4 regions of the Stenotrophomonas sp. YJH_SMC_40 genome follow, and region 4 is predicted to be linked to each of the others. Evidence: predicted binding sites of a transcription regulator. Region 4 holds the regulator's gene; each other region holds the start of a gene.
What was found. Region 4 encodes FliA, which starts transcription of late flagellar genes. Its sites were predicted from a motif close to TAAAGTTTNNCNNNCNNNGGCCGATAA; they were not measured.

Region 1 (5,367 bases), on a different contig from region 4:
GCCGCTGCTGGCCACCCCCGCCGCTCCGATCGATCTGCTGCCGGCCGGCTCTCCCTTCATTGCCGCCAGCGAATTGGACCTGCTGGCCTGCCTGCTGCGCATCGCACAATGGCGGCATGCGCGGCCCCGCGAAGACGACACGCTGGCACCGTTGCGCCGGCAACTGGCACGCTGTGCGATGGCCGTGCAGGCGGCAAACCTGCCGTTGCGGCAGCGCTCGTTGTCACCGGTCGGGCTGAGGCTGCTCGATCCGACCGGCTGGTTGCGGCAGCGATAAGCCGTCGCGCCCCCCGTGTGATCGCATGCAGAGAGCTGCTCAGCAGTCCATCGTTCCGTGCGTGCTGCCCTCGTCATCCAGCACGTGCGCATGCAGGATCACCTGGTTGCGGCCAGCCCGCTTGGCGGCATACAGGCCGGCATCGGCGTCTGCCAGCAACTGATCGGCACTGGCCAGAGCCGGCGGATGCAGGTAACCCACGCCGACGCTGATGCTGACCGGGCCCTCCGGCAATGGCAGCGCTTCGACCGCTTCGCGCAGCCGCTCGGCCAGCGCCAGCACGCCCGACAACGGGCTTCCGGGCACGATGACGGCGAACTCTTCACCGCCATAACGCGCAACGCTGTCACCACCGCGACCGGCTATGGCCTTCAGCACCCCGGCCACCGCCTGCAGGCAACGATCACCGGCCGGATGGCCGTGCTGGTCGTTGAAGGCCTTGAAGTGGTCGATATCCACCAGCAGCAGGCCCAGCTCGGTGCCGCTGCGCCGTGCGCGATTCCACTCGGACGTCAGCCGTGCGTCGAACTCGCGGCGGTTGGCCACGCCGGTCAGGCCATCCTGCCGCGCCAGTTGATCCAGTGCTGCCTGGCGTTCCAGAAGATCGGTCTGCAGCAGGACGCTGCGCAGGCCGAAGCCAAGGGTGGCTACGACGAAGCCGGCAACGGCCAACGGCCGCGCATGATCGACCACCAGCGTGCCGACCACCAGCAGCAGCAATGGCAGGATGATCGGACCGGCGGCCTGCACCGTCCTCGCCAGCCGCGGGTGTGCCGTGGTGCCTGTGTCCGGCCTCGTGTCCAGCGCCAGGCAGGCGATCAGCAGAAAAGGTACGTCGATCAGCAGATCGTTGAACGCACCGAATGCATCATCGGAGGTGTAGTGGTTGATGTAGTAGGCCACCAGCAGATAGGCCAGTGCGTACAGCGCCAGTGCGCGGAAGAACCTGCGCCGTTCGGGCACGTCGCCGGCCAGCCATCGCACCACGGCGAACGCGGCGATACACAGGTTCTGGATATCGAACATGCGTTGCATGTTGGACAATGCGTGGTCGTCGATGTCCACGCGGGCGGCGAACGACTGCGCATGCACGAAGAACAGCACGCCAAGCAGCGCCGCCATCGCCGCGTCGATCAGGCTGATGCTCAGGCGCTCGCGGCGTGCCCGGGCCAGGATGAACACCAGGGGCACGCCATACAGCACGTACAGGAACATGCTTGCGCGCGGGGTGAAATCGGCACGCCCGGCGCCCAGCGCGTCGATCATGTTGAACGCCATGCCGCCGGCCCACAGCAGCAGTGCCAATGCCGTGGCGCGCCACCCCAGTGCCGCGCGGTCGCGGCGGGCCCGCCACAGGCAGGCGGCCGCCGCCAGCAACGGGGCGCCGGTCAGGAAAACGAAGGAGCCGACCCCGGCGGGGCCAGGCCACAGGGCCAGCACCAGGCCATGGCACAGCACATACAGCAGCGCCAGCACTACCGGCATGCATCCCCCCGATCCGCAAGGCCGTCTACGCGCACGATAGCGCGCCGGCACGCCACAGCGGCGTGATCCACTGCGGCAAAACGACACTCCGAGTGCACCGCGATGGTAGTGCCGGCCGCTGGCCGGCAAACCCAATGAATCACAGGGCTGCAGGTTGCCGGCCAGCGGCCGGCGCTACCGGAAAGCCCTCAGCCCTGCAGGGCGCGGGCGTGGTGGGCGATGTGCTCGCCGATGAAGCTGGCGATGAAGTAGTAGCTGTGGTCGTAGCCGGGCTGCAGGCGCAGGGTCAGCGGATGGCCGGCGGCATCGCAGGCCTGCTGCAGGCGCTGCGGCTGCAGCTGGGTCTGCAGGAACTCGTCCGCCTCGCCCTGGTCGACCAGCAGCGGCAGGCGCTCGTCAGCCATAGCGATCAGCTCGCAGGCATCCCATTGCGCCCAGTCGGCCGGGTTGTCGCCCAGATAGGCATGGAAGGCCTTCTGCCCCCACGGCACGTGGCTGGGCGCGACGATCGGCGAAAACGCCGACACGCTGCGATAGCGCCCGGGGTTGCGCAGCGCGATCACCAGCGCGCCATGGCCGCCCATCGAATGGCCACTGATCGCGCGCGCGTCGGTCACCGCGAAGTTCGCCTCGATCAGCGCCGGCAGCTCCTGCGCCACGTAGTCATGCATGCGGTAGTGCTTCGCCCACGGTGCGCGGGTGGCATTGAGGTAGAACCCTGCCCCCTTGCCCAGGTCGTAGCCCTCGGCATCGGCCACGTCATCACCGCGCGGGCTGGTGTCGGGCGCGACGATGATCACACCGTGCTCGGCCACATAACGCTGCGCGCCGGCCTTGGTGATGAAATTCTGCTCGGTGCAGGTCAGGCCGCTCAGCCAGTACAGCACCGGCAGCTTCTGTGTTTCCGCCTGCGGTGGCAGGTACACGGCGAACTGCATGTCGCAGCCCAGCGTGGTCGAATGATGGCGGTAGACGTCCTGCCAGCCGCCAAAACAGGCGCGGTGTTCAATGCGTTCCATGGTGCTCTCCTGCGCGGCGCGTCAGCGCACGCGTGCTTCCGGTAGATGCCGACCTTGGTCGGCTTATCCACGCCCGGCGTGGATGCCTTGGTTGATCCGTTCATCCAGCTGTGCCAGCAGGCGCAGCAACGATTCGACGCCAGGCTGGCCGTCAAGGTTGCGATACACCGCCACCGCCACGTCGCTGCGCGGTGGCCACTGGCCGTCGGCGCGGGCCTCGTAGAGGCGCGGCAGGAATACCTGCGCAAGCCACTGCTCGAACGGCATGCCATCGTCACTGCCGAAGGCCGAAGTCACCGCACGCGGTGGTCCCACCTCGCCGTCGACCCAGCCCAGCGCACGCAACGCCTGCTCGATCGGCGCCACCAGGGCCGCGCGCGGGTCTTCCGCACGCGGCCGGCGCAGGGCATCGAACCAGCCCATGACGCGGCTCAGTAGTGGACCACCGAACGGATCGACTTGCCTTCATGCATCAGGTCGAAGGCGTCGTTGATCTTGTCCAGGTCCATGGTGTGGGTGACGAACGGGGCCAGTTCGATATCGCCCTTCATCGCATCCTCGACCATGCCCGGCAGCTGGCTGCGGCCCTTCACGCCGCCGAAGGCGGTGCCCATCCACTTGCGCCCGGTCACCAGCTGGAACGGACGGGTGGAGATCTCCTGGCCCGAACCGGCCACGCCGATCACCACGCTCTGGCCCCAGCCACGGTGCGCGCATTCCAGCGCCGCGCGCATCACGTTGACGTTGCCGATGCACTCGAAGCTGTGGTCCACGCCCCAGGTGGTCATTTCAACGATGACCTGCTGGATCGGCTTGTCGAAATCCTTCGGATTGATGCAGTCGGTGGCACCGAATTCGCGCGCCAGCTCGAACTTGGACGGGTTGGTGTCCACCGCGATGATGCGGCCGGCCTTGGCCTGGCGCGCACCCTGGATCACCGCCAGGCCGATGCCACCGAGGCCGAACACGGCCACGCTGTCGCCTTCCTGCACCTTGGCGGTGTTGTGTACCGCGCCGATGCCGGTGGTGACGCCACAGCCGAGCAGGCAGACGTGCTCCGGGTTGGCGTCCGGGTTGATCTTCGCCAGCGAGACCTCGGCAACGACGGTGTACTCGCTGAAGGTCGAGCAGCCCATGTAGTGGTACAGCGGCTCACCGTTGTAGCTGAAGCGGCTGGTGCCATCGGGCATCACACCCTTGCCCTGGGTGGCGCGCACGGCCACGCACAGGTTGGTCTTGCCGCTCTTGCAGAACAGGCACTCGCCGCACTCGGCGGTGTACAGCGGAATCACGTGGTCGCCGGGCTTGACGCTGGTCACGCCCTCGCCGACCTCGACCACGATGCCGGCGCCTTCATGGCCCAGCACCACCGGGAACAGGCCTTCCGGGTCATCGCCGGACAGGGTGAACGCATCGGTGTGGCAGACACCGGTGTGGGTGATCTTGACCAGCACTTCGCCTGCCTTCGGCGGGGCGACGTCGATCTCGACGATCTGCAGCGGCTGGCCGGGACCAAAGGCGACGGCGGCACGGGACTTCATGGTGGTTTCTCCAAAGACAGGCAATGACAGGATGGGCGGCGCCATGTTGCGCCATCGTTTATTTCAGGTACGAGCGGATCAACGCGCTCATGTCGCGCACGCGTTCGGCGCGTTGTTCATCGGAGGCCGCAGGCTGGCCGAACTCCTCGCGCAGATGGGCCTCCATCACCTCGGACATCAGGCCGTTGACCGCGCCACGGATGGCGGCGATCTGCTGCAGCACCGGCCCGCAGTCAGCGCCGGCTTCCAGCGCGCGGTCCAGCGCATCGCACTGGCCGCGGATGCGGCGCACGCGGGCCAGGACCTTTTTCTTCTCTTCGGGGGAGTGCGGCATGGCGGGCCACCTCGGAACTATACTGGGGGATAGTATACACGCGTGTTGGCAAAGTGACGGAAATGGCATCTCCCGCCTCCGCAATAGTGCCGTTGGATCCATTCATATCAATCACTTACAGCAATTGCGCTTCTCCCGTAAACGCATCGGGCATGCTGTGGGATCGGCAGAATCAGGAACCAGGCAATGGGTGTTGGCATCCAACTCGGGCGCATCACCGATGAGATCGGTAGTGGTGCGTTTCTCTATGCCTTCTTCTCGACCATATCCGGCAACCTGGAGCCGAATGGCTGGGCAAGTCGATTCCCTATCCTCTTGAATCAGCTATACGCCGGCAGACTGCAGCAATCAGATGCTGCCGCCGCGCTGGCCGAACTACATGGGGTCCGCCGAGAGCTGGCCGAGCTTGCGCCAGCCCGTGTCATATGGTCGTTCGAGGATCGAACCCAGCGTCCACCGTGGGGAGACGATATCGCTGGCGATATCGACAGCCTGGCGACCTACTTCGTCACCTCACATGGGCGCGATCTGATCGCGCTTCTGGCCGAGGTGTTTGAAGCACTTCAGGAAGGCGAAGACACGTCCGCCCGGATCGTCAGCTACTGAAGCCCTACGCTCAGTCAAACAATCCCTCACCCGCCAACCGGGTCAGTTCATCCACCACGTAGCGCACCTTGGGCCGCAGGTGGCGCGTCGGTGGCCACAGCGCGT
Region 2 (5,367 bases), on a different contig from region 4:
TCGCTATGGTCATCGGCGAATGTGGTTGCTGAGCGTCGCCACCTTCACCATGGGCTCGCTGCTGTGCGCCTGCGCCAAGGACCTTTCGACCCTGGTCGCCGGGCGCGCGGTGCAGGGCGTGGCAGGTGCGCTGTTGATTCCCAGTGCGATGCCGATCCTGAGTCACGCATTTCCCGATCCGGGCCAGCGTGCACGCGTGATCGGTGGCTGGTCCGCTTTCAGCGCGCTGGCCCTGGTGCTCGGCCCGTTGCTCGGCGGTGCGCTGGTGCAGCGGGCCGGCTGGCCCAGCATCTTCCTGATCAACCTGCCTTTGGGGCTGCTGGCGTTTGTGCTTGGCGCCTGGGGCATCGCCGAGCGACGGCACCCGCAGCACGCCGCGCTGGATCCGGCCGGGCAGCTGCTCAGTATCGGCGCGCTGGGCGCACTGTGCTATGGCCTGATCGCGATCGGCGAGCAGGGCCTGCTGGCCCCGGTGACGCTTCTGGCGCTGGGCGCCGCAACTGCGGGGCTGATCCTGTTCGGCATCGTCGAGCGGCGGGTGGCACGGCCACTGCTGCCGCTGGACCTGTTTGCCGACGGTCGCTTCCGCATGCTCAACCTGGCCTCGTTCGTGCTGGGCTTCACCGCCTATGCGAGCCTGTTCTTCCTGTCGCTGTTCTTCCAGCAGGCACAGGGGCACAGCGCCGCGCTGGCAGGCTCGCAGCTGGCTCCCCAGTTCCTGTTGATGGGTGGTGTCTCGCTGTTGTTCGGGCGCCTGGTTGCCCGCCTCGGGCTGCATGCCGCGCTGGTGCTGGGCTACGTCCTGGCCGGTGTGGCGCTGTGCGCAATGGCCACGTTCGAACCGGCTACTTCGCGCGCTCATGCCACTGCCGTGCTGATGCTGCTTGGCATTGGAATGGGGCTGGCGGTGCCGGCGACCGGCATGGCGATCATGGCCAACGCACCGGCCGAACGCGCAGGTATCGCGTCAGCCACGATGAACGCGCTGCGCCAGGCAGGCATGAGCCTGGGCATCGCGCTGATGGGCAGCCTGATGGGCCAGCGTGCCGTACAGCAGTTCGCCGCCTGCGCACAGGCCGCAGGGCAGCAGCGGCTTGTTGCGCAGGCGCGTGAACTGATCCTGCACCCGGGCTCGATGCACGCCACGCCGCAGGTGCTGACCTGGTACCGCAGTGCGATGGCCAGCGGGTTCGGTTGGGCGATGGCGGTGGCGGGTGCGCTGGCCCTGCTTGCGGCGCTTGGGCTGCATCGGCAGCGTGCATCGGCTTGACGCGCAGCAATCAGCCCTGCTGGCGTTGCGGGTCCTCTGCCGTGCGTTCGATCGCCTGAGGCTGTTGTTGCTGCTGGCGCGCGTTGGCGTGGCGTGCGTGTCCACCTTCGCGTCCGATCGTGGCCATGTGCTGGCGGTCGCGGCTGATCGCTTCGCCGCCCTTGCGGCCTGCGACACGTGCTTCGGCCGGACTGAATTCGTGCGCATTGCCGGAGGCATGTGCCGCGCGCCCGCCCTTGGCGGCGATCGCGCGCTGTTTGTCCTGGTCCATCGAGGCGAAGCCCCGGTTGGAGCTGCGCGGGTTCTGCTCAGTCATGTGAAATCTCCTGCAGTGTGGACGCCGCCTTCGTGGGCGACGGCGTCCATGCTTGGCCATCGCACGCTAAGTCCAGGTCGCCATCTTCGCCCCGGTTTTCACGCGCCCTGCGCACGGGGATGATCACGCAGCCGGCCCGGCGGCCGCATTCGTCGCGTATTCACTGCCGGCCCTCGGATGCGCGGCAAGGCCGGCGGCCGCAGTGGCGGTGCCGCACATATGTTCGATGATCCTGTGCTGCTGCCCGATGGCTATCAGATAAACGTTCCGGACCGGCAACCGATCAGACTGCGCACCGGTGGAAACTGCGAACGGACCGGTGTCGCGCCCCACGCGGCAGGCGGCGACGATCCACTCTCCATCGCGCGTCAACTGCTGGCTCCGCCGAAGTCGTCAATATGAACGCACAGTTGCGTGGTCGTCCTATCGCAGATGTTCCGCTGCATGCCTAGAATCGAAGCATCCCGGTAGTTCCCGGGCGCTTCGAGTGAATGGACTCAATGAAGATTCTGTTGACCGGCAGTTCCGGGCGGATCGGGCGCGCGATCTTCGGCGCGCTGGCGGCTGCCCATGAAGTGGTGGGTCTGGACCGCAGTCCGTTTGCCACCACGCGCATCATTGCCGATGTCACCGATCATCAAGCCGTCGTGCGCGCGGTGCAGGGCGTCGACGCGGTCATCCATACCGCGGCCCTGCATGCGCCACACGTCGGCCTGGTACCGGACGCGGTGTTCCAGCAGATCAACGTGGACGCGACCGCGCACCTGCTGCAGGCGGCGCGCGAGGCAGGCGCACGGCGGTTCGTGTTGACCAGTACCACCGCGCTGTACGGCCACGCGGTGGTGGCAGGGGGATGCCGCTGGATCGATGAGGATACCGAGCCGCTGCCGCGAACGATCTACCACCGCAGCAAGCTGCAGGCCGAGGCCCTGGCTGAAGCTGCCGCCGCACCGGACTTCGGGGTGCGCGTGCTGCGGATGGGGCGCTGCTTCCCGGAACCGCCGGAACGGATGGCGATGTTCCGGTTGCATCGTGGGATCGACGCCCGTGACGTGGCCAGTGCCCATGCCGCGCTGCTGCTGGATGAGGGGCCGGCCTTCGCCCGCTACATCGCCTGCGCCGCAACCCCGTTCCGTCGCGAGGATTGCCTGGAACTGGCCACCCAGCCGCGCAATGTACTGGCCCGGCGCGTACCGCAGCTGCTGGCAGAGTTCGAGCGCCGCGGCTGGCCGTTGCCGCTGAGCGTCGACCGTGTCTACGACAGCGCCCGCATCCGCAGGGAGCTGGGGTGGCAGCCGCGTTTCGGGCCGGACGCCGTGCTGCAGCAGTACGCCGCAGGCAGCATCGAGGTGTTGCCACGCGCGGAGTGGATCAAGGATCGGGTGGCCGAATAGGGGACGCGGGGACGGATCCCTCCCCCGTCCCTGAGTGGATTCAGGAATGTGTAGGCCGGTCGCCTCAACCTCGTTGGCAGGCGGCCGCTAACCCGGTGCGCTTCCTGCGCCGGGCGGGTCCCGGCGGCCGGTGGCCTGCGCGACGGATCGCGCGCCTGCGCGGTGCCCTCCCGGTGCCGGTCGTCCTGAACTGCCTTGCGGACCCCTCCATGCCTTCTTCCCGTTCCGCCGCTGCCCGCCGCCCGGGCAGCATCGCCCACAAGCTGATGCTGGGCACCGCCGTCATCGCGCTGCTGTGCTTCGGCCTGACGGCGTTCCTGATCTATCGCCAGGCCAGTGCCAGCCTGATCGATGCCTCGCGCCAGACCATGACCAGCGAGGCCAACGCCGAAGCGCGCCAGGTCGCCGCCGACCTGGGCACGGCGTTCGCCAGCAACGATGCCATGGTCGAAGCCGTGCTCGCCCAGCGTGCGCGGGGCGACGTGCCCGATCGCGCCAGCCTGGCTGCCGTGCTGGGCGAGCAGCTGCGCACCCACCCGGAGTGGCTGGGCAAGAGCACCATGTGGGAGGCCGATGCCTTCGATGGCAAGGATGCCGAGTTCGCCAATACCGCGATGCACGATGCCAGCGGCCGCTACATGAGCTACTGGGCCTGGCATGACGGCAAGCCGCAGCAGTCGACCATGACCGACTACACCGAAGCCGCCGACGGCTCGGCCGACTGGTACGTGGTACCCAGCCGCGACAAGCTGCCCAAGGTCAGCGAGCCCTATGCCTACGACATCGCCGGCCAGCAGGTGCTGATGAGCACGTTGAGCTCGCCGATCGTCGAAAACGGTACCTTCCTCGGCGTGTTCACCGTCGACTTCTCGCTGGCGGCGCTGCAGAAGCACCTGGCGACGCTGACGCCGATGGGCGCAGGCCGCGTCGAGCTGCTTTCGCCCAACGGCGTGGTGCTGGCCTCGGCGAATGCCGCCGAGATCGGCAAGCCGCGCACCGACGCATTGACCCGCAGCATGCTGGCCGACATCGCCGCCGACCGCCGGTTCGAAGCCTTCACGCCCGATGCAGCCGGCAACGTGCGCGTCTACGTGCCGCTACGCGTGGGCAATGCCCCGCAGCGCTTCGCGCTGGGCGTGGTGATGCCGCACGCGGTGATCGTGGCCGAGGCGCGCCAGCTGCTGTGGTTGACGCTGCTGGTGGGCGTGGTGGCCGCGCTGACGCTGAGTGCCGGCGTCTATGTGCTGCTGCGCCGCCTGGCGATCCGCCCGTTGGCCGAAGCGGTGCGGGTGGCGGGTGACGTCGCCGCCGGCAAGCTCGACAGCACCTTGCCTGCGCGCAGCAACGATGAAGTGGGCCGCCTGCTGGACGCGATGCAGGGCATGCGCGGGCAGCTGCAGGCGGTGATGGCGGCGCAGGCGGAAATGGCGCGCCGCCACGATGCTGGCGAGCTGAGCTACCGCATGGACGCCACTGCCTTCCCCGGCGAGTACGGCCGCATGGTGGCCGACAGCAACCAGCTGGTGGCTTCCAGCAATGCGGTCACCCAGCGCCTGGTCGAGGTGATGCAGCGTTACGCGGTGGGTGACCTCAGCGTGGACATGGAAGCGCTGCCGGGCGAGAAGGCGGTGTTCACCGCAGCGATGGCCACCACCAAGAGCAACCTGGCCGCGATCAACGAGCAGATCCAGCAGCTGGCTGCCGCCGCGGCAGCCGGCGACTTCGCTGTACGCGGTGATGCCCAGCGCTTCGACCACGATTTCCGCCGCATGGTGGAGACCCTCAACATCATGATGCAGGTGAGCGATCACAACCTGGCTGAGCTTTCGACGCTGCTTCGCGCGATTGCCGCCGGCGACCTCAGCGCACGCATGCGCGGTGATTTCCATGGCGTGTTCGCGGTGATGCGCGACGATGCCAACAGCACCGTGCAGCAGTTGACCCAGATCGTCGGCCAGATCCAGCAGTCGGCCGCCAGCATCCGCCTGGCGGCGGGTGAGATCGCTGCGGGCAACAGCGATCTCTCGCGTCGTACCGAGCAGCAGGCCGCCAACCTGGAAGAAACCGCCGCCTCGATGGAGGAGCTGACCTCCACCGTGCGCCAGAACGCCGACCACGCGCTGCAGGCCAATACCCTGGCAGGATCCGCCGCTGACGTTGCCAGCGAGGGCGGGGAAGTGGTCAACCAGGTGGTGCAGACCATGGAGCAGATCGAGGCCTCCTCGCAGCGCATCGCCGAGATCATTTCGGTGATCGACGGCATCGCCTTCCAGACCAACATCCTGGCGTTGAATGCGGCGGTGGAAGCGGCGCGGGCCGGTGAGCAGGGCCGCGGCTTCGCGGTGGTCGCCAGCGAAGTGCGCGCGCTGGCGCAACGCTCGGCGGGC
Region 3 (5,367 bases), on a different contig from region 4:
TATCCCACGCCATCCGCGCGATCAGCACCACCACCAGCCCCACGAACAGCTTGCGGATGAACGGCGTGCCGCCCTTCAGCGCCAGGCGCGTGCCCACCACCGAACCGATGATGTTGGCCGCCGCCATCGGCAGCGCGAACAGCCACAGGATGTTGCCGGTCGGCACGAAGAACGAGATCGCCGCCACATTCGTCGCCAGGTTCACCACCTTCGACGCCGCCGAGGCGCGCAGGAAATCCAGCCCGAAGAAGCGCACGAACAGGAAGATCAGGAAGCTGCCGGTGCCCGGCCCGAAGAAGCCGTCGTAGAAGCCGATCGCCGCACCGATCGCCAGCGCGATCACCAGTTCGCGGCGACCGATCTCCTGCGGACGGTGCAACGCGCCGAAGTCCTTCTTCCACAGCGTGTAGGCCAGCATCGCGACCAGCAGCACCAGCACCAGTGGGCGCACCGCGTCCTTGGGCAGCAGGCTTACCGCGGTGGCGCCGGCGAAGGAGAAGATGAAGGCCGTGCCGGCCGCGAACAACACCGGCTTCCACGGGAATCGCACGTTGCGCGCATAGCGCCAGGCGGCCGCACCGGTACCGAACATCGAACTGAACTTGTTGGTACCAAACAGCATCGCCGGCGTCTGCTGCGGCAGCACCGTGAACAGGCCAGGCAGCTGCACCAGCCCACCACCACCGACGGCGGCATCGACCAGCCCGGCGATGAAGGCGATGACCACCAGCCACCACAACTCAGGGGGAACCAGTTCCAGCACGGCGATCAATCGATATGGGGGCGCGACAGCATACGCCTGTCCTGCACTGGTTGACCGGTGCCCCGCGTGGATCCATCCGCACAACCCGGCGACAATGTCCGCATGAGCCGAAAACCCACCGATCCCTGCCCCTGCGGCCTTCCCGCCGAGTACGCCGCCTGCTGTGGCCGTTTCCATGCCGGTGAGGCCGCCCCCGATGCCGAGCGCCTGATGCGATCACGTTACAGCGCCTATGTGCGGGGGCTGGCGGACTATCTGCGCCAGAGCTGGCATCCGGATACCCGTCCGGCCGAGTTGTCGCTGGATGATGCGCCCGGCCAGCGTACGCATTGGCTGGGCCTGACCGTGCACGAGCACACCGTCACCGGCGCCGACAGCGCCGAGGTGCGCTTCACCGCCCGCTACCGCGTGGGCGGCGGCAGCGCGGTGAAGATGGCCGAGCACAGCCGCTTCCTGCGCGTCGACGGCCGCTGGTACTACCTCGACGCGGTGTGAGCCTCAGCCGCCGCGTGCCGCCAGCACGCGCTGGCCGGCATGCGCGCGGACCTGGTTACGGCCACCGTCCTTGGCTGCGTACAGCGCCTGGTCGGCGGCCTTGATCACTGCCGCTGGCCGCTCATCCACGCGGCTGTCTGCCAGCCCGATGCTCACCGTCACCTGCACTGTCTGCCCGCTTCCGCCGCGTCCGCGCTGCCGGCGCCCCGTTTCATCGTCGCGGCTGCGTGTGCTCCGGTCGCGCAGCTGCATGCGGGTGTCCTCGATGGTCTGCCGCAGCGCCTCGACTGCATCCACGCAGGCCGCTGCGGGACGATCCAGGAACACCACCGCGAACTCCTCGCCGCCATAGCGGAACGCCCGGCCACCATCGCCCACCCGGCCCAGGCGCGAGGCCACCAGGCGCAGCACATCGTCGCCGGTGTCGTGGCCGTGGGTGTCGTTGAACGACTTGAAGTGGTCCACGTCCACCATCGCGATGCTGTAGGTGCCGCGCGCCCGCTGCAGGGTCTCATTGAAGGCGCGGCGCCCCGGCAGGCCGGTCAGCTCATCGCGGAAGGCCATATGGAAGGACTCCTGCAGCATCGCGCCCAGCATCAGCAGCAGGGAGGCACTGGCCAGTGCCGGTAGCAGCACCGGCTGCAGGAACACCCGTGGCAGCATCCACCACAGGCACAGCAGGGCCAGCAGCATCGCCGTGTGCAATGGGCGCGGATGCCGCCAGGCCTGCCAGCCCAGCGCGGCGGTTGCCAGCAGGAACAGCAGCGCTGGCAGCTGTGCCAGCGCGTTCCAGTCGGCCGGAATCCAGCTCCAGTGGCGGTTGGACAGCAGATCGTGCATGCCGCGCGGCTGCTGCGTGGCCAGCAGCAGGAAGATCAGCAGTGCCGTGCCGCTGGCGACGGAGCGCAACAGCAGGTCGTGGCGGCGCCGCCCGCGCTCGGGCCACAATGCCAGGCCCGCGAACAGCAAGGGCAACCAGGCCGAAATGGCATGGAAGCGCAGCGGTGTCAGCGCCGTGACATGGCCGCTGTGCAGGTAGCCGCCCACGTCCTGGTGCAGCAGCGCGAACATGACCGCCACCACCAGCAGCAGGCAGAGCGTACGCACCTGGTGGTAGAGCAGGGCAAGGCCGGCGCCGAGGCAGGCCAGCAGCCAGGGCAGGATGCGTTGGGCCGGACTGGCAACGTCTTCGTTGCCCAGTGCTGCCCACAGCACCACGGCAACCAGCACGGCGGGCAGCACGAACAGGTAATGCGCAGGCTGGCGGAGCGGATGCAGGGGCAAGCAGGAATTCCAGCGCGGTGACGACGCGGCCGCAGCATTGCCGTTAGCGGCGTTCGCACCGGCTTCTTGAATGCGGGATGGTCACGCATGTGAACGCGTTGACGTCGAACGATGACATCGCACTCACCCTGTTGCGCAGATGCTGCCCGGATGGACAGCGTAGCCACCGCCGTCGCTGCCCCGCAGCGCGATCTCGCCCGCCAGTACGCATGTGTGCGGAACCGCAGCATGCACCTGGCAGCCCCCCTCAGCGCCGAAGATGCCATGCTGCAGAGCATGGCCGATGCCAGCCCGAGCAAATGGCACCTGGCCCACACCACCTGGTTCTTCGAACGCTTCGTGCTGGCCGGCTTCCCACCTGCACCGGCGCATGACCCTGCCTGGGACTACCTGTTCAACAGCTACTACAAGAGCCTCGGCCCGGCGCATGCCCGGCCGCAGCGTGGGCTGCTGTCGCGGCCATCGCTGCAGCAGGTGCGCGACTACCGTCAGCAGGTCGATGCACAGGTGCAATCGCGGCTGGCGGCAGGCGACCTTGATGAGCAGGCACTGCAGCACCTGCAGTTGGGCCTGCAGCACGAACAGCAGCACCAGGAACTGCTGCTCACCGACATCAAGCACGCGTTCTGGTGCAATCCGTTGCAGCCGGCCTACCGCGAGGACCTGCAGCCTGCAACCAGCGCTGCCAGTGCGCAGGGCTGGATCGAGTCACCCGAGCGCATCGTCACCATCGGCGCCGCAGCCTGGCCGCAGCACACTGCCTTCGCCTACGACAACGAATCGCCGGCGCATCGCGTGCTGCTCCCCGCGCACGCACTGGCCGAGCGTCCCGTCAGCAATGCCGAGTACAGCGCCTTCATCGACGCCGGCGGCTACCGCGAACCGCGCTGGTGGCTCAGCGAAGGCTGGGCGCTGCGCGAAGCCGAGGGCTGGCAGCACCCGCTGTACTGGGATGACGCCCTGCAGCGCGAGTACACCCTGGGCGGTTGGCGCGAACTGGATCCGCATGCGCCGGTCTGCCACCTCAGCTACTACGAGGCCGATGCCTGCGCCCGCTGGGCCGGTGCGCGCCTGCCCAGCGAGTTCGAGTGGGAGGCTGCCGCCGCAACGCTGCCGCCTCGCGGTCATTTTGCCGATGACGATCGGCTGCACCCGCAGGCTGCAGGGGGCAGTGGACTGCGTCAGCTGTTCGGCGATGTATGGGAATGGACCCACAGTGCGTATGGCGCCTACCCGGGCTTCCGCCCTTTCGCCGGCAACCTCGGTGAATACAACGGCAAGTTCATGTGCGGGCAATGGGTGCTGCGCGGTGGCAGCTGCGCCACGCCGCGTGGCCACGTGCGTGCCAGCTACCGCAACTTCTTCATGCCCCCGGCGCGTTGGCAGTTCTCCGGGCTGCGCCTGGCCAGGGACCTCGCATGAGTACGGTGCACGACGCACTGCAGGCGCTGACCGATCTCACCCCCAGCCGCCAGCAGATCCTCACCGACGTGGTGGCCGGGTTGTCGCGCACGCCGCGCCAGCTGCCGTCCAAGTACTTCTACGATGCGCGCGGCTCGCGCCTGTTCGAGCAGATCACGCAGACCGCCGAGTACTACCCCACGCGCACCGAGCTGGCCCTGCTTTCACGGGTACTGCCGGACATCGCCCGAAGCGTCGGGCCGCACCTGCACGTGGTGGAACTGGGCAGCGGCAGTGGCCGCAAGACCGCGTTGCTGCTGGCCGCCCTGCACGACCCGGTGGCCTACACGCCCATTGAAATCTCGCGTGCCGCGCTGCTGTCCAGCATCGACCACCTGGCCCCGGCGCTGCCCGAGGTGGAGATGCTGCCGGTCTGTGCCGACTTTACCCGTCCCGTCGCCGTACCCATGCCCGAACGCGAACCCGCGCGACGGCTGCTGTTCTTCCCCGGTTCCACGCTGGGCAACTTTGAAGGCGAAGACGCGGTCGCGCTGCTGCGCGCGATGCGCCAGACCATGGGGCGTGATGGCCTGGCCCTGGTCGGCATCGACCTGCACAAGGACCCGGCGCTGATCGAGGCGGCCTACAACGATGCGCAGGGCGTCACCGCCGCATTCACCCTCAACCTGCTGGCCCGCCTCAACCGCGAGGTCGGCAGCGACTTCGATCTGCAGGGCTTCCGTCATCGTGCCCGCTACAGCGTCGCGCGGCTGCGCATCGAGACCGATCTGGTCAGCCAGCGGGCACAGGACGTCCATCTAGATGGCCGGACCTTCCATTTCGAGGCCGACGAACCGATCCGCGTCGAATACAGCCACAAGTACACCGACGAGAGCTTCGAAGCGCTGCTGCAGCCGGCTGGCCTGCAGGTCATGCAGCGCTGGGATGCTGAAGGCCCGGCCTATGGCCTGCGCCTGTTGCGTGCCATCTAGGGCGGACGGCCAGCCGGTACCGCTTCAGGTTCAGCAGCACCGCTACCCCTAAGATGGCCGTGCAACGGCAACACGGAGGACGCCATGCCCATTCTGACCACGCTCGGCCTGGCGGCCGCTCTTGCCTCGGCGCCGACAGCGCCCGCCGCTCCTGCCGGCGACATCGATCCGGCGTTCAGCCGCTGCCTGTCGGGCCTGCAGGCCACCGCTGCGACACAAGGCATCAGTGCCGACCGTTTCAACGCGATCACCGCCGGCCTCACCCCGGACCCCAGCGTGCTCGGCCTGCTCGATGCACAGCCCGAATTCACCACGCCGATCTGGGACTACCTGGCCGCGCTGGTCGATCGCCAGCGCGTGGCTGATGGCCGCGCCCTGCTGCAGCAGCACCGCGACCTGCTCGATCGCGTGTCGGCGCAGTACGGCGTCGAT
Region 4 (5,367 bases):
TCGCGGTGCACGAGGCCAACAGCGGCACCGACCTGGACCAGCTGCTGGAGCGCCTGAAGGACTACAAGCTGGTGCTGATCGACACCGCCGGCCTGGGCCCGCGCGACCGCGCGCTGGCCGCGCAGCTGCAGTGGCTGCGCGCCGCCCGCCAGGTACGCACCCTGCTGGTGCTGCCGGCCAACACCAGCTTCGGCGACATGGACGAGGTGGTCCGCCGCTTCGGCGCCGCCAACCTGCAGGGCCTGGTGCTGAGCAAGCTGGACGAGACCGGCCGCTTCGGCAACGCCCTGTCAGTGGCCGTGGACCACGCCCTGCCGATCACCTGGGTGACCGATGGCCAGGACGTTCCGGAGGACCTGCACCGGGCCAGTGCGGCCAATCTCGTACTTCGCCTTGAAGATTTGCGCCGCGCGGCCGATATGCCCTGCAACCCGGAGTTGAACCATGCCGTCGCGTGAGTACGCCAAGCTGACCAAGACCTTCCCGCTGTCGGCCACCCGCAGCGAGCCGCTCGGCCCTGTGCGCACCATTGCCGTCACTGGCGGCAAGGGCGGCGTGGGCAAGACGAATGTGTCCGCCAACCTGGCGGTGGCACTGGCCGGCATGGGCAAGCGCACGCTGCTGCTGGACGCCGACCTGGGCCTGGCCAACATCGACGTGATCCTGGGGCTGAACCCGACCTTCACGCTGGCCGACCTGGTCGCCGGCCGCTGCTCGCTGGACGACGTCATCGTCGAAGGCCCGAACGGCGTGCTGGTGGTGCCGGCCGCGTCCGGCCGCCGGCACATGGCCGAGCTGGCCCCGGCCGAGCACGTCGGCCTGGTCAACGTGTTCTCCGAGCTGGAACGCGAACTGGACATCATGGTGGTGGACACCGCCGCCGGCATCACCGACGGCGTGCTGACCTTCTGCCAGGCCGCGCAGGACACCGTGGTGGTGGTCTGTGACGAGCCGGCCTCGATCACCGACGCCTACGCGCTGATCAAGGTGCTGTCGCGCGAACGCGGCGTGGACCGCATCCAGGTAGTGGCCAACATGGTGCGCGACCCCAACGAGGGCCGCGTGCTGTACGAAAAGCTGACCCGCGTCTGCGAGAAGTTCCTCGCCGATGTCTCGCTGAACTACCTGGGCTGCGTGCCGCAGGACGACTGGCTGCGCCTGTCGGTGCAGCGCCAGCAGCCGGTGGTGAAGGCCTACCCGTCCAGCCCGGCCGCGCTGGCGATCACCGAGATCGCGCGTCGCACCGCACGCTGGCAGGCGCCGACCGAACCGCGTGGCGGCGTCGAGTTCTTCCTCGAGCGCATCCTCAAGCAGCGCGGGGTGGCCGCATGAAAGGCGCAGCCCAGTACAGGGAAGTCCAGCGCTCGGCGGCCAACGAGGTCATCGCCCAGCATTCGGACCTGGTGCGGCGCATCGCCCACCACCTGGCCGCGCGGTTGCCGGCCAGCGTTGAAGTGGACGACCTGATCCAGGCCGGCATGATGGGCCTGATCGAAGCGTCGCGCAGCTACGACGCCGACCAGGGCGCCTCGTTCGAGACCTATGCCTCGATCCGCATCCGCGGTTCGATGATCGACGAGATCCGCCGTGGCGACTGGGTGCCGCGCTCGGTGCACCGCCGTGCCCGCGATGCCGCCGCCACCATCCGCCGCCTAGAACAGAGCAGCGGCCGCGCCGCCAGCGCCACCGAGGTGGCCGCCGCGATGGAGATGCCGCTGCCCGAATACCTGCGGTTGATGGAGGACGCCGCACGTGGCCAGGTGCTGAGCCTGGAGTCGCGCATCGAGGACCAGGGCGAGCTGGACACCGTCGCCCAGGGCGGCCCGACCCCGCAGCAGGTGCTGGAGCGTGGTGAATTCGGCCGTGAGCTGGGCAAGGCCATCGGCCACCTGCCCGAGCGCGAACAGCTGGTGCTCTCGCTCTACTACGAGCAGGAACTGAACCTGAAGGAGATCGGCGCGGTGCTCGGCGTGAGCGAGTCGCGGGTCTGCCAGATCCACGGCCAGGCGGTGCTGCGCCTGCGTGGCCGGCTCAAGATTTTCGAGGCGGCGGACGCCGGCCTGGAAGAATGAACATGCCCGAGGCGGCTGCCCCCGGCCGCCCGGAATGAACAACAAAGGAACTCTGCTTTGAACAAGAACATGCGCATCCTGATCGTCGATGACTTCTCGACCATGCGTCGGATCGTCAAGAACCTGCTGGGCGATCTGGGCTTCACCAATACCGCCGAAGCCGAGGACGGGCATGCCGCGCTGTCGCTGCTGCAGAGCCAGCCGTTCGATTTCGTGGTCACCGACTGGAACATGCCGGTGATGACCGGCATCGAGCTGCTGAAGGCGATCCGTGCCGATGCCAAGCTGAAGACCCTGCCAGTGCTGATGGTCACCGCCGAAGCCAAGCGCGAACAGATCATCGAAGCCGCCCAGAACGGCGTGAACGGCTACATCATCAAGCCGTTCACTGCGCAGACGCTGGAAGAGAAGCTCGGCAAGATCTTCGAACGCCTGGCGGCCAGCGCCTGATGGATACCACGGTCGACAAGAGCGCCCTCGCCCTGCGCCTGCAGGAAGCCCTGGACGCACTCGAGTCCGGTGACGAGGCCGCCTGGCGGCAGCGCATCGACGGACTGGTCGCGCTGCGTACGCAGCCGATGATGAGCGGCCTCTCGCGGCTGGCCCGCGAGCTGGGGCAGGCACTGGGTGAGCTGCCGACCGTGCCCAGCGAGGCCGGTGAGCTGGACGACGCCTGCGCACGCCTGGACCACGTGGTGGCCATGACCGAACAGGCCACGCACCGCACCCTGGACCTGGCCGAGGAATGCCGCAGCCTGACCGAACAGTTGCGTGCTGAAGGCCTGCAGCCGGGCCAGGACGCGCAGCTCGAGCGCATCCGCCACAACCTGACCGAGATCGCCCTGACCCAGAGCTACCAGGACCTGACCGGGCAGATCATCCGTCGCGTGGTCGGCATCGTCCGCCGCGTGCACGAGGGCTTCGGCGCACTCGGCCTGCCGCCGGAACAGCATCGCACCGACCCGGAACTGGCCGGGCCGGCACTGAAGGGACTGGACCGCCACGCGGTCTCGCAGAACGACGCCGACGACCTGTTGTCGGATCTGGGGCTGTAAGCATGAGCGCGGTATCCGACGACATCACTGCCGATTTCATCATCGAGGCACAGGAAATCCTGGATCGCCTGGGCGAACAGCTGGTGTCGCTGGAGCAGGCACCGCAGGACACCGAGCAGCTCAACGCGGTGTTCCGTGGATACCACACGCTCAAGGGCGGTGCCGGCTTCCTTGGCGTCACCGCGATGGTCGAACTGTGCCACGCCGCTGAAGAGGCCCTGGGCATCGCGCGTGCCGGGCAGGCGGTGCTGCAGGCCCACCACTTCGACGCCGCCCAGCAATCGCTGGACTACCTGCAGTCGATGCTGGACGCCGTGTCCTCCGGCACCGAGCCAGGCTATGCGCCGCCGGACCTGATCGCGCAGTTCGACATGAACGGTGGCACTGCCGCGCCGGTCGCTGCGGCCGCGCCTGCGGCAGCCGGCAGCGACCTGATCACCGACGACGAATTCGAGGCCCTGCTCGACCAGCTGCATGGCGGCAACGCACCGACCGCGGTCGCGCCGCCCAGGAAGGCCGACGACGGCCTGATCAGCGAAGACGAGTTCGAAGCGCTGCTGGACCAGCTGCACGGCGGCGCTGCGCCAGGCGCGAAGCCTGCTGCCACCGTCGCGGCGGCACCTGCCGCTGCACCGCGCCCGGCGCCCGTACCGGCGCCCGCCGCCAAGCCGGCGGCCAAGCCGATGGCCGAGGCCGAGCACACCGTGCGCGTGGACACCAAGCGCCTGGATGCGATCGTCAACCTGATCGGCGAACTGGTGCTTTCCCGCAACCGCCTGAAGACCCTGCGTGCACGCCTGCGCGACGAGGAGCTGGACCGCGCCGTATCGACGCTGGACATCGCCACTGCCCGCCTGCAGTCGGCGGTGATGCGTACCCGCATGCAGCCGGTGGGCAAGGTGTTCTCGCGCTTCCCCAAGGTCGCCCGCGACGTCGCCCGCTCGCTGAAGAAGGAAGTGGACCTGGAGCTGGTCGGCGCCGAAACCGAACTCGACCGCAACCTGGTCGAAGCACTGGCCGATCCGCTGGTGCACCTGGTCCGCAACGCCATCGACCATGGCGTGGAAATGCCCGACCTGCGCGAAGCACAAGGCAAGCCGCGGATGGGCCATGTACGCCTGTCGGCGCAGCAGGAAGGCGACTACGTCAGCATCGAGGTGCAGGACGATGGCGCCGGCATCGACCCGGAGAAGCTGCGCGCGAAGGCGCGTGAGAAAGGCCTGATCGATCCGGAAGCCGCCGCCCGCCTGAGCAGCGAGGAATGCCTGCACCTGGTGTTCCTGCCCGGCTTCTCGACCAAGCAGCAGGTCACCGACATCTCCGGCCGTGGCGTCGGCATGGACGTGGTGCAGTCGCGCATCCGCGAACTGAGCGGCCAGATCCAGATCCAGTCGGAACTGGGTCGTGGCAGCCGCTTCCTGATCCGCGTGCCGCTCACCCTCGCGATCCTGCCGACCCTGCTGGTGCAGGCCGGCGAGGACGTCTACGCGCTACCGCTGGCACGCGTGATGGAAGTGCTGCACGCGCCGCGCACCTCGCTGGGCTGGTTCGATGGCCGCGCCGTGCTTGATCGCCGCTCGCACACCCTGCCGCTGGTCGACCTGCGCCAGTGGCTGGATGTGACGCCGGCCGCGTCAACCCTGCTGACCATCGTGGTGCTGCAGGCCGGCGAAGCGCGCTTCGGCCTGGTCGTGGACCAGGTGCGCGGGCGCGAGGAAGTGGTCATCAAGCCACTGCCAAAAGCCCTGCGCGGCCTGCGCGGTTATGCCGGTGCAACGTTGATCGGCGATGGTCGCATGGCACTGATCCTGGACGTGGACGGCATACGCTGAACGCCGCCGGGCAAGGCCCGGCGACCCGAAAACTGTGACTACCGTCTGTACGCATTCTCCCGGTGTCTCAAGTCCCATTCATACAAGCCGATACCGGAACCATGGATAGACTCAGCCTCATTGGACTCTTTCTCGCCCTGGCCTCGCTGGTCGGTGGCAGCATCCTCAAGGGCGCCGGCCTGGCGTCGCTGTGGTCGCCTGCGGCGTTCGTGATCGTCATCGTCGGTACCGTTGCCGCGATCCTGCTTCACACCTCGCCGGCGGTGTTCAAGCATGCGTTCAAGATCGTGCGCTGGGTCGTGCGCCCGCCGCACAGCGATCGCCGCGAACTGATCCAGCAGATCGTCGAGTGGAGCAACATCGCCCGCCGCCAGGGCCTGCTGGGCCTGGAATCGCAGGTGGAAGCGC

Region 1: the regulator FliA is predicted to act here: its motif matches at 1,871-1,897, upstream of AC5P6X_RS05045 (GGDEF domain-containing protein).
Region 2: the regulator FliA is predicted to act here: its motif matches at 3,045-3,071, upstream of AC5P6X_RS04280 (methyl-accepting chemotaxis protein).
Region 3: the regulator FliA is predicted to act here: its motif matches at 2,586-2,612, upstream of AC5P6X_RS14255 (GGDEF domain-containing protein).

What each region holds. Positions count from the first base shown of each region.
Region 1 covers NZ_JCAFRX010000002.1:442,685-448,051, reverse strand. The annotation lists gene AC5P6X_RS05050 (hypothetical protein) at 1-277, shown strand, start outside; gene AC5P6X_RS05045 (GGDEF domain-containing protein) at 317-1,762, opposite strand; gene fghA (S-formylglutathione hydrolase) at 1,951-2,781, opposite strand; gene AC5P6X_RS05035 (YqcC family protein) at 2,845-3,204, opposite strand; gene AC5P6X_RS05030 (S-(hydroxymethyl)glutathione dehydrogenase/class III alcohol dehydrogenase) at 3,213-4,322, opposite strand; gene frmR (formaldehyde-responsive transcriptional repressor FrmR) at 4,381-4,656, opposite strand; gene AC5P6X_RS05020 (Imm70 family immunity protein) at 4,843-5,262, shown strand; gene AC5P6X_RS05015 (LysR family transcriptional regulator) at 5,273-5,367, opposite strand, start outside.
Region 2 covers NZ_JCAFRX010000002.1:275,084-280,450, forward strand. The annotation lists gene AC5P6X_RS04260 (MFS transporter) at 1-1,270, shown strand, start outside; gene AC5P6X_RS04265 (KGG domain-containing protein) at 1,281-1,586, opposite strand; partial or broken gene AC5P6X_RS04270 (S41 family peptidase) at 1,708-1,988, shown strand; gene AC5P6X_RS04275 (NAD-dependent epimerase/dehydratase family protein) at 2,087-2,980, shown strand; gene AC5P6X_RS04280 (methyl-accepting chemotaxis protein) at 3,190-5,367, shown strand, end outside.
Region 3 covers NZ_JCAFRX010000006.1:395,284-400,650, forward strand. The annotation lists gene AC5P6X_RS14245 (sulfite exporter TauE/SafE family protein) at 1-763, opposite strand, end outside; gene AC5P6X_RS14250 (YchJ family protein) at 866-1,258, shown strand; gene AC5P6X_RS14255 (GGDEF domain-containing protein) at 1,262-2,542, opposite strand; gene egtB (ergothioneine biosynthesis protein EgtB) at 2,693-3,964, shown strand; gene egtD (L-histidine N(alpha)-methyltransferase) at 3,961-4,935, shown strand; gene AC5P6X_RS14270 (lytic murein transglycosylase) at 5,020-5,367, shown strand, end outside.
Region 4 covers NZ_JCAFRX010000014.1:8,660-14,026, reverse strand. The annotation lists gene flhF (flagellar biosynthesis GTPase FlhF) at 1-458, shown strand, start outside; gene AC5P6X_RS20050 (MinD/ParA family ATP-binding protein) at 445-1,332, shown strand; gene AC5P6X_RS20045 (RNA polymerase sigma factor FliA) at 1,329-2,072, shown strand; gene cheY (chemotaxis response regulator CheY) at 2,130-2,522, shown strand; gene AC5P6X_RS20035 (protein phosphatase CheZ) at 2,522-3,127, shown strand; gene AC5P6X_RS20030 (chemotaxis protein CheA) at 3,130-4,959, shown strand; gene AC5P6X_RS20025 (flagellar motor protein) at 5,061-5,367, shown strand, end outside.